DNA from 2 places in the Neobacillus sp. SRL179 genome. Region 2 is predicted to be linked to the other one. Evidence: a T-box and tRNA genes for the amino acid it is inferred to sense, from the RefSeq annotation. Region 2 holds a T-box; the other holds one or more tRNA genes.
What was found. The T-box of region 2 lies ahead of AC4E8C_RS17680 (valine--tRNA ligase). A T-box ahead of a tRNA ligase gene usually reads a tRNA of that ligase, here a tRNA-Val.
Positions count from the first base shown of each region.

Region 1: it encodes a tRNA-Val, which carries the amino acid that the T-box ahead of AC4E8C_RS17680 (valine--tRNA ligase) is inferred to sense. The anticodon was not compared.

Region 1 covers NZ_OZ481792.1:1,391,686-1,398,654, reverse strand. The annotation lists gene AC4E8C_RS06905 (aldo/keto reductase) at 1-518, opposite strand, end outside; gene AC4E8C_RS06900 (S-ribosylhomocysteine lyase) at 692-1,168, opposite strand; gene AC4E8C_RS06895 (methylated-DNA--[protein]-cysteine S-methyltransferase) at 1,195-1,722, opposite strand; gene AC4E8C_RS06890 (DNA-3-methyladenine glycosylase 2) at 1,971-2,891, shown strand; tRNA gene AC4E8C_RS06885 (tRNA-Val) at 2,975-3,047, opposite strand; gene AC4E8C_RS06880 (hypothetical protein) at 3,206-3,430, shown strand; gene AC4E8C_RS06875 (alpha/beta hydrolase) at 3,529-4,251, shown strand; gene AC4E8C_RS06870 (YjcG family protein) at 4,387-4,902, shown strand; gene AC4E8C_RS06865 (GNAT family N-acetyltransferase) at 4,905-5,327, shown strand; gene AC4E8C_RS06860 (UvrD-helicase domain-containing protein) at 5,456-6,969, shown strand, end outside.
Region 2 covers NZ_OZ481792.1:3,560,290-3,567,258, forward strand. The annotation lists gene AC4E8C_RS17675 (bifunctional folylpolyglutamate synthase/dihydrofolate synthase) at 1-512, opposite strand, end outside; gene AC4E8C_RS17680 (valine--tRNA ligase) at 580-3,222, opposite strand; T-box leader at 3,274-3,508, opposite strand; gene AC4E8C_RS17685 (O-antigen ligase family protein) at 3,595-4,941, opposite strand; gene AC4E8C_RS17690 (hypothetical protein) at 5,157-5,351, shown strand; gene ysxE (spore coat protein YsxE) at 5,372-6,409, opposite strand; gene spoVID (stage VI sporulation protein D) at 6,496-6,969, opposite strand, start outside.

The sequences.
Region 1 (6,969 bases), 2.2 Mb from region 2:
CTAAATTGAAGCTGATTGACTACCAATTTATATGGAATATATTTTTGTAATAATTCAATTTGAGCTGGATTATGGTTTGAAACACCAAAATACTTTACCTTTCCACTCTTGTATAGTTCCTCAAACGCATCTGCTACTTCAGCTGGTTCCATTAACGTGTCTGGACGATGCAAAAGCAAAATATCAAGATATTCCGTTTTTAATCGTTTTAAAATTCCATCTACAGAGTTTACAATATGCTCCTTCGAAAAATCAAAATAGCCCGATCGGATTCCACATTTACTTTGAAGAATCATTTTTTCCCTTATGGCTGGTTTCAACTCAATCGCATCTGAAAAAAGGACCTCACATTGCCCCTTCCCATAGATATCGGCATGGTCAAAAAAATTAATCCCCTCATCCATTGCTGTCCGGATTAATTTCTCTGCATCTGTCAAAGAGAGCTCCTTAAGACGCATATTTCCCATAATGATGTTAGATGCCTGCAAATCAGTATTTGCAATGCTTATGTATTTCACAGTGAATCACTCCTAACAAATTATTTATACTCCATTATACTTCAATCGTTGTTGTTTTCCTAAGTTTAACCTTTATACTTACAATTTCTCTCAAAGGATATGTCTTAAAATACTATTTTTAGACAATAAAAAAAGGCTGCCCCTTTTGGACAGCACTTTAAAAATATTATATATTAATTTTCTCCAAAAATATCTTTCCATTCATTGCGCTTAGACAGCATTTCCTTTGCTAGCTCTTGTGCCCCTTCTAAGCTATGGCTTGCCGCCCAGCCGCATTGCACTTCGTTACAAGCTGGAACTTCTGTAGCTGCTGCAACATCTAGTAACGTTTTTTCTAGGACATCCAAGATTTCATTATAATCTTCATGATTAATAACCGTTAAATAAAAGCCTGTTTGACAGCCCATTGGACTAAGATCGACAACCTTGTCAAAATGATTTCGAACATTTTCCGCCATTAGGTGTTCAAGTGAATGCAATGCAGGCATCTCCATATGTTCTTTATTAGGCTGTTTAAAGCGAATGTCATATTTGTGGATGACGTCCCCATTTTGTCCCTTCTTTACCCCTGCTAATCGAACAAAAGGAGCTTTAACCTTCGTATGATCAAGATTAAAACTTTCAACATTCATTTTCTTTTCGTTTGCCATTAGATAACACTCCTAAACTTTTTAAATTAAAATTTATTATTACTTTTTTCTAAATCCAAAAGTTTGATTTTCATTTCCAGCCCGCCTCGATAACCAGTAAGTGAACCGTTTTTTCCAACAACACGATGACACGGTACCGTCATTAATACTGGATTTGCACCAATGGCCGCACCCACTGCCCGGATTGCCTGCGGTTTATTTATATAGTTGGCAATCTCAGAATATGATTTCTTTTCACCATAAGGAATCTCATTGAGTGCATTCCATACAGCAACTTGAAATGCTGTTCCCTTGTAATCAGATTGAACAGAAAATTGTTTTCGTTCACCAGCTAAATATTCTTTCAGTTCTTTTTCATACGGGCTTAACTTCCCCCTATCCTCCACAAGGAAACAGCCAGGGAATCGTTTTTGAGCCCAATTCGAGACTTCCTCAAACGATTTATTTTGCGACCCAACATAACAAAGCCCCTTTTCTGTGGCAGCAAGATAGAGATTCCATTCATTATATTTTAGCAGAGACCAGTAGATAGGAGTCCTACTATGGATATTCATTCATCTTTTCCTCCAATAAATAATTTTAGCTTTGTTAAACGGTTATAAAGAGTATTATTATAATATTGAGTGTTCTCCATAATCATTCCATCGTTAGCGTTCATCGGCATATCTTGAAATCTATAACATTGACCTACACATCTCTATTATACTTTTTAAAAATAATAATGGCTATGAATTGAGTAGAAAAGCAAGAAAATGAAAGATATTTTTGTAATAATAAAAGAAAAGGCCAAGGGGAATCTAGCATGATAAATTTCACAAAAAAAGTTAATGAGACGTTTGTTATGGACTTGCCAGACGATTTTAATATGTTCGCAAATCTTGGCTATTTAGAACGGAATAAAAATGAGTGTATGTTTGAAGTTGAAAACGGCGTGATTACGAGGGTGATACCGGTTGGCAGCTCACATAGTTTAGTCCAAATCTATGTGAATGACCGTAACCAAATGATTGTTCAGTTCTTGAAAAACTCAAGACCGGTTCCTTCGGAAGATTATTTAATGGCAGCCAGTTACATTCGGGAATGGTTTGACCTTGATCAGGATTTAGCACCCTTTTACGAAATGGCAAGTGCTGACTCACTTCTTAAAAGACCGGTCAAAGACTTCTATGGATTAAGGGTCATTGGTGTTCCCGATTTATTTGAAGCCCTCTGCTGGGGTGTCTTAGGACAGCAGATTAATCTTGGATTTGCTTACACCTTAAAGCGGCGATTTGTTGAGAAATTTGGAGAATCAATCGAATGGAAAGGGAAAAAGTACTGGATTTTCCCTGATTATAGTAAAATTGCTCAATTAACACCCGAGGATCTTGCTGATATTAAAATGACTGTGAAGAAAAGTGAATATATTATTGGCATCGCCCAATTAATGAACAGCGGGGAATTATCAAAAGAAAAATTATTGGGCATGGATAACCTTAAAGAAGCCGAAAAAAGTTTAATTAAAATTCGCGGAATTGGACCCTGGACGGCAAACTATGTGCTAATGCGCTGCTTGCGCTTTACATCAGCTTTTCCAATAGATGATGTGGGATTACAAAATGCTATTAAACATTTATTAGGTTTAGAGAAAAAACCTAGCAAGGAAGATTTGTTAAAATTATCCTCAGCCTGGGCAGATTGGCAAGCCTATGCAACATTTTATTTATGGAGGGTTCTCTATTAATAAAAAAGGAAATTTTTTATTAACTAATAGGAAATCATCTAAAATAAAAAACCTAACACCATAATGATGTTAGGTTTTTGTGATGACCTGTGAGGGGTTCGAACCCCCGACCTCAACCCTGTCAAGGTTGCGCTCTCCCAGCTGAGCTAACAGATCGAATATTTAAGTACAAATATAATTATATTTAAATATATAAGAATGTCAATATCTTTTTCTCTTCTAAACCATCTTTAGAACGCTTGTTCCTTAATTACTTGTATAAAGAACGAATGTTCGGTTATAATAATACTATACTGTAGAAAGGAGTGATTTACATGGATGGACTACTAATCCGGTCAATTGAAGAAAACATGCCGATAGAAATGATTTATCTTGCGGAAAATCAAGAGCTCTCCCAGAGAAAACTTATTGTTAAAGAAGTGAATGATGATTACATTCGTGCCTATTGTTTGCTGCGAAAACAAATCCGTACCTTTAAACGTGAAAACATCCTATCCATTATGCCTAATACCCATTCCACTCATAAATATCTTCATTAATCCTACTCCTACTCATATCCATTATACTTCTAAGAGCAATTCCTCTTCCATTATGTTAAAATGCGGTTGTATCAATCGAATCTTGGGGGAATTGTCGTATGGAATATCCAAAAGGCATAATTAAAGAACATACCTTGCAAAGTACCGCACTAGGAGAGGAGATACAGCTGCTCATTTATTTGCCTGCAAATTTCTCTCCGCTTTATAAATACTCTCTGTTAATTGCCCAAGATGGCCAGGATTACTTTCAGCTTGGCAAAATTGGCCGATTAGCAGATGAGTTTCTTTTTAAAAATCAGATTGAGAACATCATTATCATAGGGATCCCTTATAAAAATGTCGAAGACCGCCGGCGAAAATATCATCCTAAGGGTGACCAAAACCAGCAATATATTCGTTTTCTTGCCCATGAATTAGTGCCTTTTCTCGATCAAGAATTTCCCACCTATCAGATGGGCTCGACAAGAGCACTTATTGGGGATTCGCTTGGAGCCACTGTTTCCTTATTGACTGCCTTGCAATATCCCCATACCTTTGGCAAAGTATTACTTCAGTCACCACTTGTAGAAGACCAGGTGTTGAATTTAGTCGAAGAATTCAGTGAAGCACCGCTGGTAGAAATCTATCATGTTATTGGCCATCAAGAAACGGCTGTAAATACGACAAACGGGAAAGTGATGGACTTCCTTACTCCTAACCGTTTCCTTGCCCAAGTCTTATCAAAAAAGGGTTTTCAATATTTTTATGAAGAATTTAATGGCAATCACACGTGGACCTATTGGCAGCCTGATCTTAGACGGGCACTTAAAATGTTATTTTAGTCACTGTTTCATTTCATATCATTTATACCTGGTACCTTCTTTATTTTCTATAGTTTGAAAATTTGCTATAATATCAAGAAGACTATATCGTCATTTATTTTGCTGAAAAAATAATGAATTAATGGAGGTAACCCTATGAAATTTGGTGTTGTCATTTTCCCATCAAAGAAGCTCCAAGACTTAGTTAATTCGTATCGCAAACGTTATGATCCGCATTATGCGTTAATTCCTCCACATTTAACATTAAAAAATGGTTTTGAGGCAACGGAAGATGAAGCAAAAGGTTTTGCCACTAAATTACGACAAATCGCCATTAAGACGAAACCGTTCACATTAACAACGACTAAAATTGGCTCTTTTCAGCCTGCTAATAATGTCATTTATTTTAAAGTAGATCCAACCGATGAACTGAACAGCTTGCACACTATCATCAATCAAGAGTTTAGTGAGCAAAATATTGAATATTCTTTTGTACCACATATTACCATTGGTCAAAAACTTTCCAATGATGAGCACTCCGATGTTTATGGTTCACTCCGAATGACGAAAGTCCATCATGAAGAAACAATTGACCGCTTCCACTTGCTTTACCAATTAGACAATGGTTCTTGGACCGTATATGAAACATTTCGCCTTGGAAAGGATAGTTAAACATGACCGTTAAAATAGTTGAAAATCAAAAAGAACTTGATGATGCTTTTACAATAAGAAAGATTGTTTTCGTTGAAGAACAGAATGTGCCGCTAGAAGAGGAAATCGATCAATTTGAGGATGAAGCTACTCATTTTGTTATGTACAATGAGGGAACTCCTGTCGCAGCTGGACGTTTCCGAGTCGTCGATGGCTATGGAAAAGTAGAACGTATTTGTGTTTTAAAAGAAGCCCGAAAAACTGGCGCGGGGAAAGCTGTTATGAATGCAATCGAAACCCATGCCTATAATCAAGGATTACATAAATTAAAACTCAATGCCCAAACCCATGCGATTCCCTTCTATGCAGGCCTTGGTTATGAAGTGGCTTCAGATGTATTTATGGATGCCGGAATCCCTCATAAGACAATGATCAAAGTAGTGTAAGATGATAAGCACTTGCCATCCTATCGGCAGGTGCTTATTTAATTGATATTTTATCAAACACTTTCCGTACCTAATTGGTTTTGTTATGATAGAACATGTGTTATTTACGGAAATAGAGGTTTTAATAAATGAAAACAGCCATCCACAAAAATCAACTTATTACACTCCAGCAATTAGCCAGGGATGAGTATCAAAAAATCTTCCTTGCAGGAAAAAATGGGGAACTTACCTGTCCCATCTGCAACCGTACTGTCCGATTGTTTCTTGGCATTCAGGAAGAACCCTATTTTTTTCACTCACATCCACCTGAACGCCAATGTTTGGAACCAGAACTAAAAACTGAATTTAGCCCTTCTCATGTTATTCAAGACGAAGGTCAAAACTATACAGAGCATAGTGGGTTTAAACTACCTCAGGGAAGAACTATTACCGCATCCGCACCTAAAAGTGTTGAACTCTTTAAACCTGCTAAGCCAATAGATGGTATACTCCCCTTTAAACAGAAATTGGAAAGGATCCAGCAACCACTGCCACCCTATTTAGAGCTGCTAGCAGATCATGACGTACTGCTGGATGACAGCCAGGCGGCCGCTGTTATGAAAACCGAGGGTTCTTTATTAGTACTTGCAGGTGCCGGAAGTGGCAAAACACGAGTACTAACGGCACGAACGGCCTATATGATAGAAGTAAAGCAAATAAACCCTCGTGAGATTATGCTTGTTACGTTCACTTCCAAAGCTGCAACTGAAATGAAAAACCGGTTACTCTCTTACCCACATATGAAACCGGGTAACATTAATCAGCTTGTAACTGGCACCTTTCATAGTATTTTTTATCGTATTTTGATGTTTCATGATCGTGCGAATTGGTCTTCAACAAAATTATTAAAAAAAGAGTGGCAACGCGATAAGATCCTAAAGGAAGCCGGAAAGTTACTGGACTTGTCTGAAAAAGAGTTCGCCTATGACTTAGCACTGCAGCAAATTGGCTTCTGGAAGAACTCACTGCTGTTTCCAAATGAAATTAAGCCCACATCGGAGTGGGAAGAAAAGACTTTGTTCCTTTATCAAAAATATGAAGAATATAAACAGCGACAGGGATTATTTGATTTTGATGACATGCTAATTGGCTGTTATCAGCTTTTGAAGTCCTCATCTGCCATACTTGAACAATATCAGGACAATTTCCGTTATTTTTTGATCGACGAGTTTCAAGATATTAATAAGGTACAATTTGAGCTGATTAAACTTTTATCTGCAAAGCATAAGAATGTTTGTGCTGTTGGGGATGATGATCAATCCATCTACGCCTTTCGAGGAAGTGACCCTACTTACATTCTTGATTTTGAGAAGGACTTTCCAAATGCTAAATTAGTTACTCTCAACCAAAACTATCGTTCGTCACATGAAATTGTTGGGACCGCAAATCAAATGATCGCTGCTAATAAAATGAGAAGAACAAAGAAGATGCAGGCACAATTTTCAACAGGGGAACCACCGATATTATTTTTCCCTTATGATGAAGAAGAAGAAGCAACCATGGTTGTCACAGACATCCAAGAACAGATTTCAATGGGGGCAAAGCCTGGGGATTTTGCCATCCTCTATCGTACCAACGCTGCCTCCCGGTCTGTGTTTGAGCG
Region 2 (6,969 bases):
TCTAATCCTATGTTTGTAATGACAGAGACTAAGGGATGAATAATATTAGTTGAATCAAACCTACCCCCTAACCCAACCTCATAAACGACAATGTCCACATTACTTAAATGGGCAAAATAATAGAAGGCCATGGCCGTGATGACCTCAAATTCAGTCGGTCCTCCAAGCTCCGTTTCTTCTAATTCATCTGCTAGCGGTCTAATCACATTAGTTAGTTGTAAAATCTCTTTATCAGTGATTGGTTTTCCATTAACACTAATTCGTTCATTAAATTGCTCAATATAAGGTGAGGTAAACGTTCCGACCGTATATCCCCCCGCTTGGAGAATCGACTGCAAGAAGGTAACGGTTGAGCCCTTGCCATTAGTGCCCCCCACATGGATTGATTTGATTTTATTTTCAGGATGGTCAAGCTTGTCCATCATCCATTCCATTCTTGTTAACCCTGGTTTAATCCCAAGCCTTAATCTCGCATGAATCCATTCTAGGGCTTCTTGATAGGTTGTAAACATTTTGGTAACACCCCTTTTAATATAAGCAAGACGAATCCAGATTTGAATTCGCCTCACTTTTAGCTGTTTATCCTCTTAATTCTTTAATCCTTGCTTCCACAATACTTCTCTTTTCGAGATAGTCACTTTCCTTAGCACGCTCTTCTGCCACAACGCTTTCAGGGGCCTTTTTCATGAAGCCTTCATTGCTTAATTTCTTTTGAACACGGTCTACTTCTTTATTTAACTTTTCATATTCTTTTTCAAGACGAGCAATTTCTTCGTCAATGTTAATCAAGCCTTCAAGCGGCAGAATGATTTCCAAACCTGTAATAACGGCAGTCATGGCCTTTTCAGGGGTCTCTATGTCAATTCCCATTTGCAATTCTTCCGGATTACAGAAGCGTTCAATATAGGTACGGTTATTTTCGACCGTTTTTAGAACGGATTCATCCTTTGCCTTAACCAGCATTTTGATTTTCTTGCTCATTGGTGTGTTCACTTCAGCACGAATATTACGGACAGAGCGAATCATTTCCATTAATAGTTTCATGTCTTGCGCCGCTTGCTCATCGGAGAACTCTGGTTTTACCACTGGCCATGACGCAGTCGTAATGGACTCGCCTGCATGTGGGAGGTTCTGCCAAATTTCCTCGGTGATAAATGGCATGAATGGGTGTAATAAACGCATGGTTTGATCCAGTACATAGGCAAGAATGGATCGTGTTGTTTTCTTCGCTGCTTCATCTTCCCCATATAATGGAAGCTTCGCCATTTCAATATACCAATCACAGAAGTCATCCCAGATAAAGTTATATAAAGCACGGCCTACTTCACCGAACTCATAGCGTTCAGAAAGTTTGGTTACATGGTCAATTGTCTCATTTAATTGGGTCAAAATCCATTTATCTGCAACAGATTTTTCACCGCTAAAATCAATTTCTTCATACGTCATGCCGTCCATATTCATTAACGCAAACCGAGAGGCATTCCAAATTTTATTAGCGAAGTTCCAAGTTGATTCCACTTTTTCATAACTGAAACGTAAATCCTGACCTGGTGAACTTCCAGTAGATAAGAAGTATCGTAAGGCATCGGCACCATATTTTTCTATCACATCCATTGGATCCACGCCGTTGCCAAGCGATTTACTCATTTTACGTCCTTGCTCATCACGAACCAGACCGTGAATCAGTACATCTTTAAATGGACGTTCGCCTGTAAATTCAATGCTTTGGAAAATCATCCTTGATACCCAGAAGAAAATGATATCATAGCCTGTTACAAGGGCATCAGTAGGGAAATAACGTTTGTAATCGGCTGCTTCTTTATTTGGCCAGCCCATGGTCGAGAATGGCCATAGTGCTGAACTAAACCAAGTATCTAATACATCTTTATCTTGCTCCCAGTTTTCAGCATCTGCTGGTGCTTCAATTCCAACATACACTTCACCTGTTTGCTTATGATACCAAGCTGGAATACGGTGACCCCACCATAGCTGTCTTGAAATACACCAGTCGCGGATATTTTCCATCCAGCGCAAGTACGTTTTTTCAAAACGGTCTGGAACAAAGTTTACTTTATTATCTTTGTTCTGCAGGGCAATGGCTTCATCTGCGAGTGGCTGCATTTTTACAAACCATTGAGTAGACAGGTACGGCTCTACAACCGCTCCACTGCGTTCAGAATGTCCAACGGAATGCATATGGTCTTCAATCTTGAACAGAACGCCTAAATCTTGCAGATCTTTAACAATTTGCTTGCGGCATTCAAATCGGTCTTGTCCTTGATACTTGCCTGCTTTTTCATTCATCGAGCCGTCTTCGTTCATTACAAGAACGCGCTCTAGATTGTGACGATTACCAACCTCAAAGTCATTCGGGTCATGTGCAGGGGTAATTTTCACTGCCCCAGAACCAAATTCCATATCCACATAATCATCACCAACGATTGGAATCTCACGGCCAACAATTGGTAAGATTACCGTTTTGCCGATTAAATGCTTGTAACGTTCATCCTCTGGGTGAACAGCAACAGCCGTATCACCAAGCATGGTTTCTGGTCTCGTTGTAGCAATTTCAATTGAGCCAGTGCCGTCTGCAAGTGGATATCTTAAATGATAAAAAGCACCTTGAATATCCTTATAAATAACTTCGATATCGGATATGGCCGTTTTCGTAGATGGATCCCAGTTAATAATATATTCGCCACGATAGATCAGGCCCTTATTATAAAGAGTAACAAACACTTCACGAACCGCATCTGATAAGCCTTCGTCAAGAGTGAAGCGCTCACGGCTGTAGTCAAGGCCTAAGCCTAATTTTGACCATTGCTCACGGATGTGGGAGGCATACTCTTCCTTCCACTTCCATGTTTCCTCAACAAACTTTTCACGTCCTAAATCATAACGGCTCGTGCCTTCTTTGCGGAGTTTTTCTTCAACCTTTGCTTGTGTTGCAATCCCGGCGTGATCCATCCCAGGGAGCCAGAGGACATCGTATCCTTGCATCCGTTTCATGCGGGTCAGAATATCTTGTAAGGTTGTATCCCAGGCATGACCTAAGTGCAGTTTTCCCGTAACGTTTGGCGGCGGGATGACAATCGTATAGGGCTGTTTTCCTTCATCGTCCTTTGCCTCGAAGAACTTCCCTTTCAGCCACCATTCGTACCGTCCTTTTTCAATCGATTGCGGATCATATTTGGTCGGCATCGTTAATTCTTTTGTTTCCATCTATATTCCTCCTTCTTGTACCTGCAACAACACAAAAAACTCCATTCGTCATAAAAGGACGAATGGAGTTTGCTTCGCGGTACCACCTTTTTTCCAATCAAATAACATTTGATTGGCGCTCAAATCAGATAACGGATTTCCTCCGTCTTCCACTACTAAGATTGCTCTGTTCACAGAAGAAGCTCTTGGGCGACCTTCTGATGTTCTGCTTAGGAAATCTTCCAGCTCATGATTTCCCTCTCTTTAAGCAGGAGTGCATCGTACTCTTCCCTGTCTTTGCTTTATTTTTAAATTATAATGTTATACTACCCAAAAAAGGGGATGGTCGTCAATCATGATGGCCAAATTTTTTATTTTTTATACTATATGTGCTTAGAATGGTAATGTCGCCTGATTCGATGCAATTTTATTAGAGATATCTACACTTATCGACTTTTCCACTCTTGCTTGACTAAGGGGTAAATGTGCTTGTCCCATGGAAATCCCTAAGATGGACCAAAATAAAGGGGCAACAGGGACAGTGCTTATATTAAAAAATGCCTGCACTAAATAGCCAAAAATAATTGCTTGTAATCCATAAAGAATAATTGCCTCATTGCCTTGCGTTCTTTTTACAGCTTGGAAGGTTTTCCTGATTACCACAAATAACAAGAGTAAGTAGGTCAATAATGCCGGCGTTCCTAAGGTAATCGCAATTTGTATATATTCGTTATGGGCTTTATCCACTTTCGTGTTGGGGCTGCCTAAGAATTCCTGAAGTTCACTTGGGGTAGCCGGGAACACAAATTCAAAGGTATCAGGACCAGAACCAATCCAGAAATAATCCTTTACAAGTGGTAATGATTTTTTCCAGATAAAAAATCGTGAAGACCCTTCATGGCCAGTACTTTGATTAGTTGCAATGCTAACCGAGTCGGTCACAACTGAATGAATCCGTTGAGTATAAAACCCGTTTTCAGACATATTAATTGCTAAAAGTAAACAGCCTAGGGTAAATAATAATAAAATCCACCTTTTCCACAAGTATTTTCTCTTCAAAACGACAAAAATCGTTAAAAAAGCAGCTCCGAAAAAAACTCCCACATAACCACTTCTTGTACTTGAAAAAATAAGTGCCATAAAAGCTAAACAGGTCGTTATAAAGTAAAGGGAAGTAGTCTTTTTATTGTTCGTTGTTAAATACATGGTCAGTGCAACTAGCAAGGCGATAACAAGATACGATCCAAAGAAGTTAGGGTTATCAAAAAATGTATAGGTTCCCGTGTAACCCCGCATGGCGCTGTTCCTCGGAAGAAAATCTAATGAATAGTGCTGTAAAATTCCATAGATCGAAACAATGATCGAAACAACGGCGATTCCTGATAATACTTTTTTCATCTTTTTCACATCTATTAATCGATAGGAAAACAGCAAAATACTAAAATAACAAAAATAGGTAATCAGCCCTTCACACCGGTCCAATGTACCATGTACAGCCGTGTATGTATAATCAGAAAAAGCGGTGGAAATTTCAATTAAGGTTAATAAGATGAGTAAAATAATCTCGAATGAGGAATTCCTTTTTTCAGGTAAAAGCATTCGATATTTTTTTGTAAAAATAAGGTATAGCCAGGCAGCTAGTACAAATAGATAAAGGTAGTCCGTCTTTATTGTTGTATAGTACGGATCAAATCCCCAAGGATAAATCAAAAGTGGAAAAAGTATGATAAACCAATACATTAAATTAACTCCCTTTATTATGTATCTTGAAAAATAATCCAAAAGTAACTGGAAAATCAATTCCTTCTCAATTATTCCATGAGTTATGGGACTTTTCAATCAGAAATTTATGGGGTCTTTTGTTTTAGTGAGGAGAATTTATAATAATCTGGGAACAAACTGGGTGAAATGAATATACATAAATAAATGCCATATTCCTTTGGGGAGGTTCTTAGGTGAAGCGCAATAATTTCCACAAATATAAATTCCGTCCCTGGTTCATTACCTCACGCCGAATAGCCGCTCAATTTATTGTACCATTTAGTATTTTTCAATTAATCCGAACACTTTTTTTACCCACCATTTTAGATATATTATTATTAACCATTTTCCTAGTGATTGCCGTTTCCATCTATTTTGAAATTATTTAAGGAGCCCTTTCTGCAGGTTTTTACTGCGGCTGGGCTCCTTCTTTTGCTTGCTTCTGTTGTTTTTCGATTTCTGTTATGCGCATCACCACATATTCAGAGTTTTTCAAATGCCAATAGCGGTGCTGCAGCTGACGAACAAATTTTATTTCATTCTTTTTGCCTTGTTTGCGATAATAACTTTCTGCCACTTGCATGATGGGAATCGGCAATGCTAAATAGCTGTAGAATAATAGCTTCTCATCCTCTTTAAAAGGAAAATACTTAAAGTAATGGTACACCCAATCAATCGCTGTATCATTCCGCTGGGGAGTGGTATCTAGGGCTCGTGATAAATAGGGCAGAAGATCATGTATCGGTGAACCATAACGAGCGTTTTCAAAATTGATAAAAAAGCCATAGCCACGATCATCATAAAGAAAATGTTCCGAGGACAACTTCCCATGGGTGATGACCATTCGGGCCTTTTCTAGTTCTTTGTTAATCTCGTACCATTCTTCAAATTTAGCTTTTGAGAACCGCAGTGCCTGGCTAATCTCGTTGTAATATAAACAATAGAGCAATTCAAAGGGTGACATATACGTCTTCTTCTCACATTCATCGATAAAACCATCCAAGAATTCTTGCTGCTTCTCCATCTCCTGAATCGTTTTTTCATAATGCTCTGTTCGTTCTTCCTTGCTGACGGCGACTTCCTTTGCGGAGAGGGTATGAAGCCTGGCTAATTCACGAAACAACTGATGATGTTTGTGATTACGATCCTCTTTTTGATCATTTGGCATCCAGGGCATTAAATAATAAAGGTTATTTTCATGCAGCACGGCATATCGTCCGTCCATTGTCGGATATATGGGAACAATCCGATTGAAGCCCTTCTGGTATAGAAGGTGAACATGGCGGATAAAATCCGTCCCCGTAGTAGGTGGGATCCTTTTCAAGGCAAAGGTTCCTTTATTCGAATAAACCTTTTGCACAATCCCGTAATCCTCCACAAAATAAGGCTCAATAAAATAATTCCTTAATATCGGTCTAACCGCTTCTAGCTGATTCGAGTCATTCATAGTAACTCAACCTTCTTTCAGAGAAAAACGAAATAAAAAGAAGCTGAGCAGGTCAAAGAAACCCGCTCATCCTTTTCGTTATAGAATTATTTTTTTGCAAGAGTATTAGGAATGTATAATACTTGCCCCTCGTAAACGTCTTGATTGAGTTCTAGATTGTTGACGCGAAGGAGATTTGGAACTGAAACATCATAGCGATCGGCCACGCTTGATACGGTATCACCTTTTTGAACGATACAAATGGTTAATCTCGTTTGCGCTGTTCTTTCATCCTTACGGGCAAAAAACTCCGTTAAGGTCATACTTTTCTTTTTAACTGGCTTCTTCTTTTTCTCTTTTTTCGGAGGCTCTTCCTCTGATGAAGAGGATGAACTTTCTTCAATAATTAATACTTCTTCCTCATGGTGGCCGTGAGGGACATGATCTTCTAAAAAGACCACCTCTACTTCTTCCTCATGGTGGCCTTCACTTCTTGCCTCTTGTAAGTCCCATTCTGGTTCGTATTCTTCCTCTTCCAACTCCACCTGTGGCTGATAATTGAAAGTTGGGAACTTCGGTAA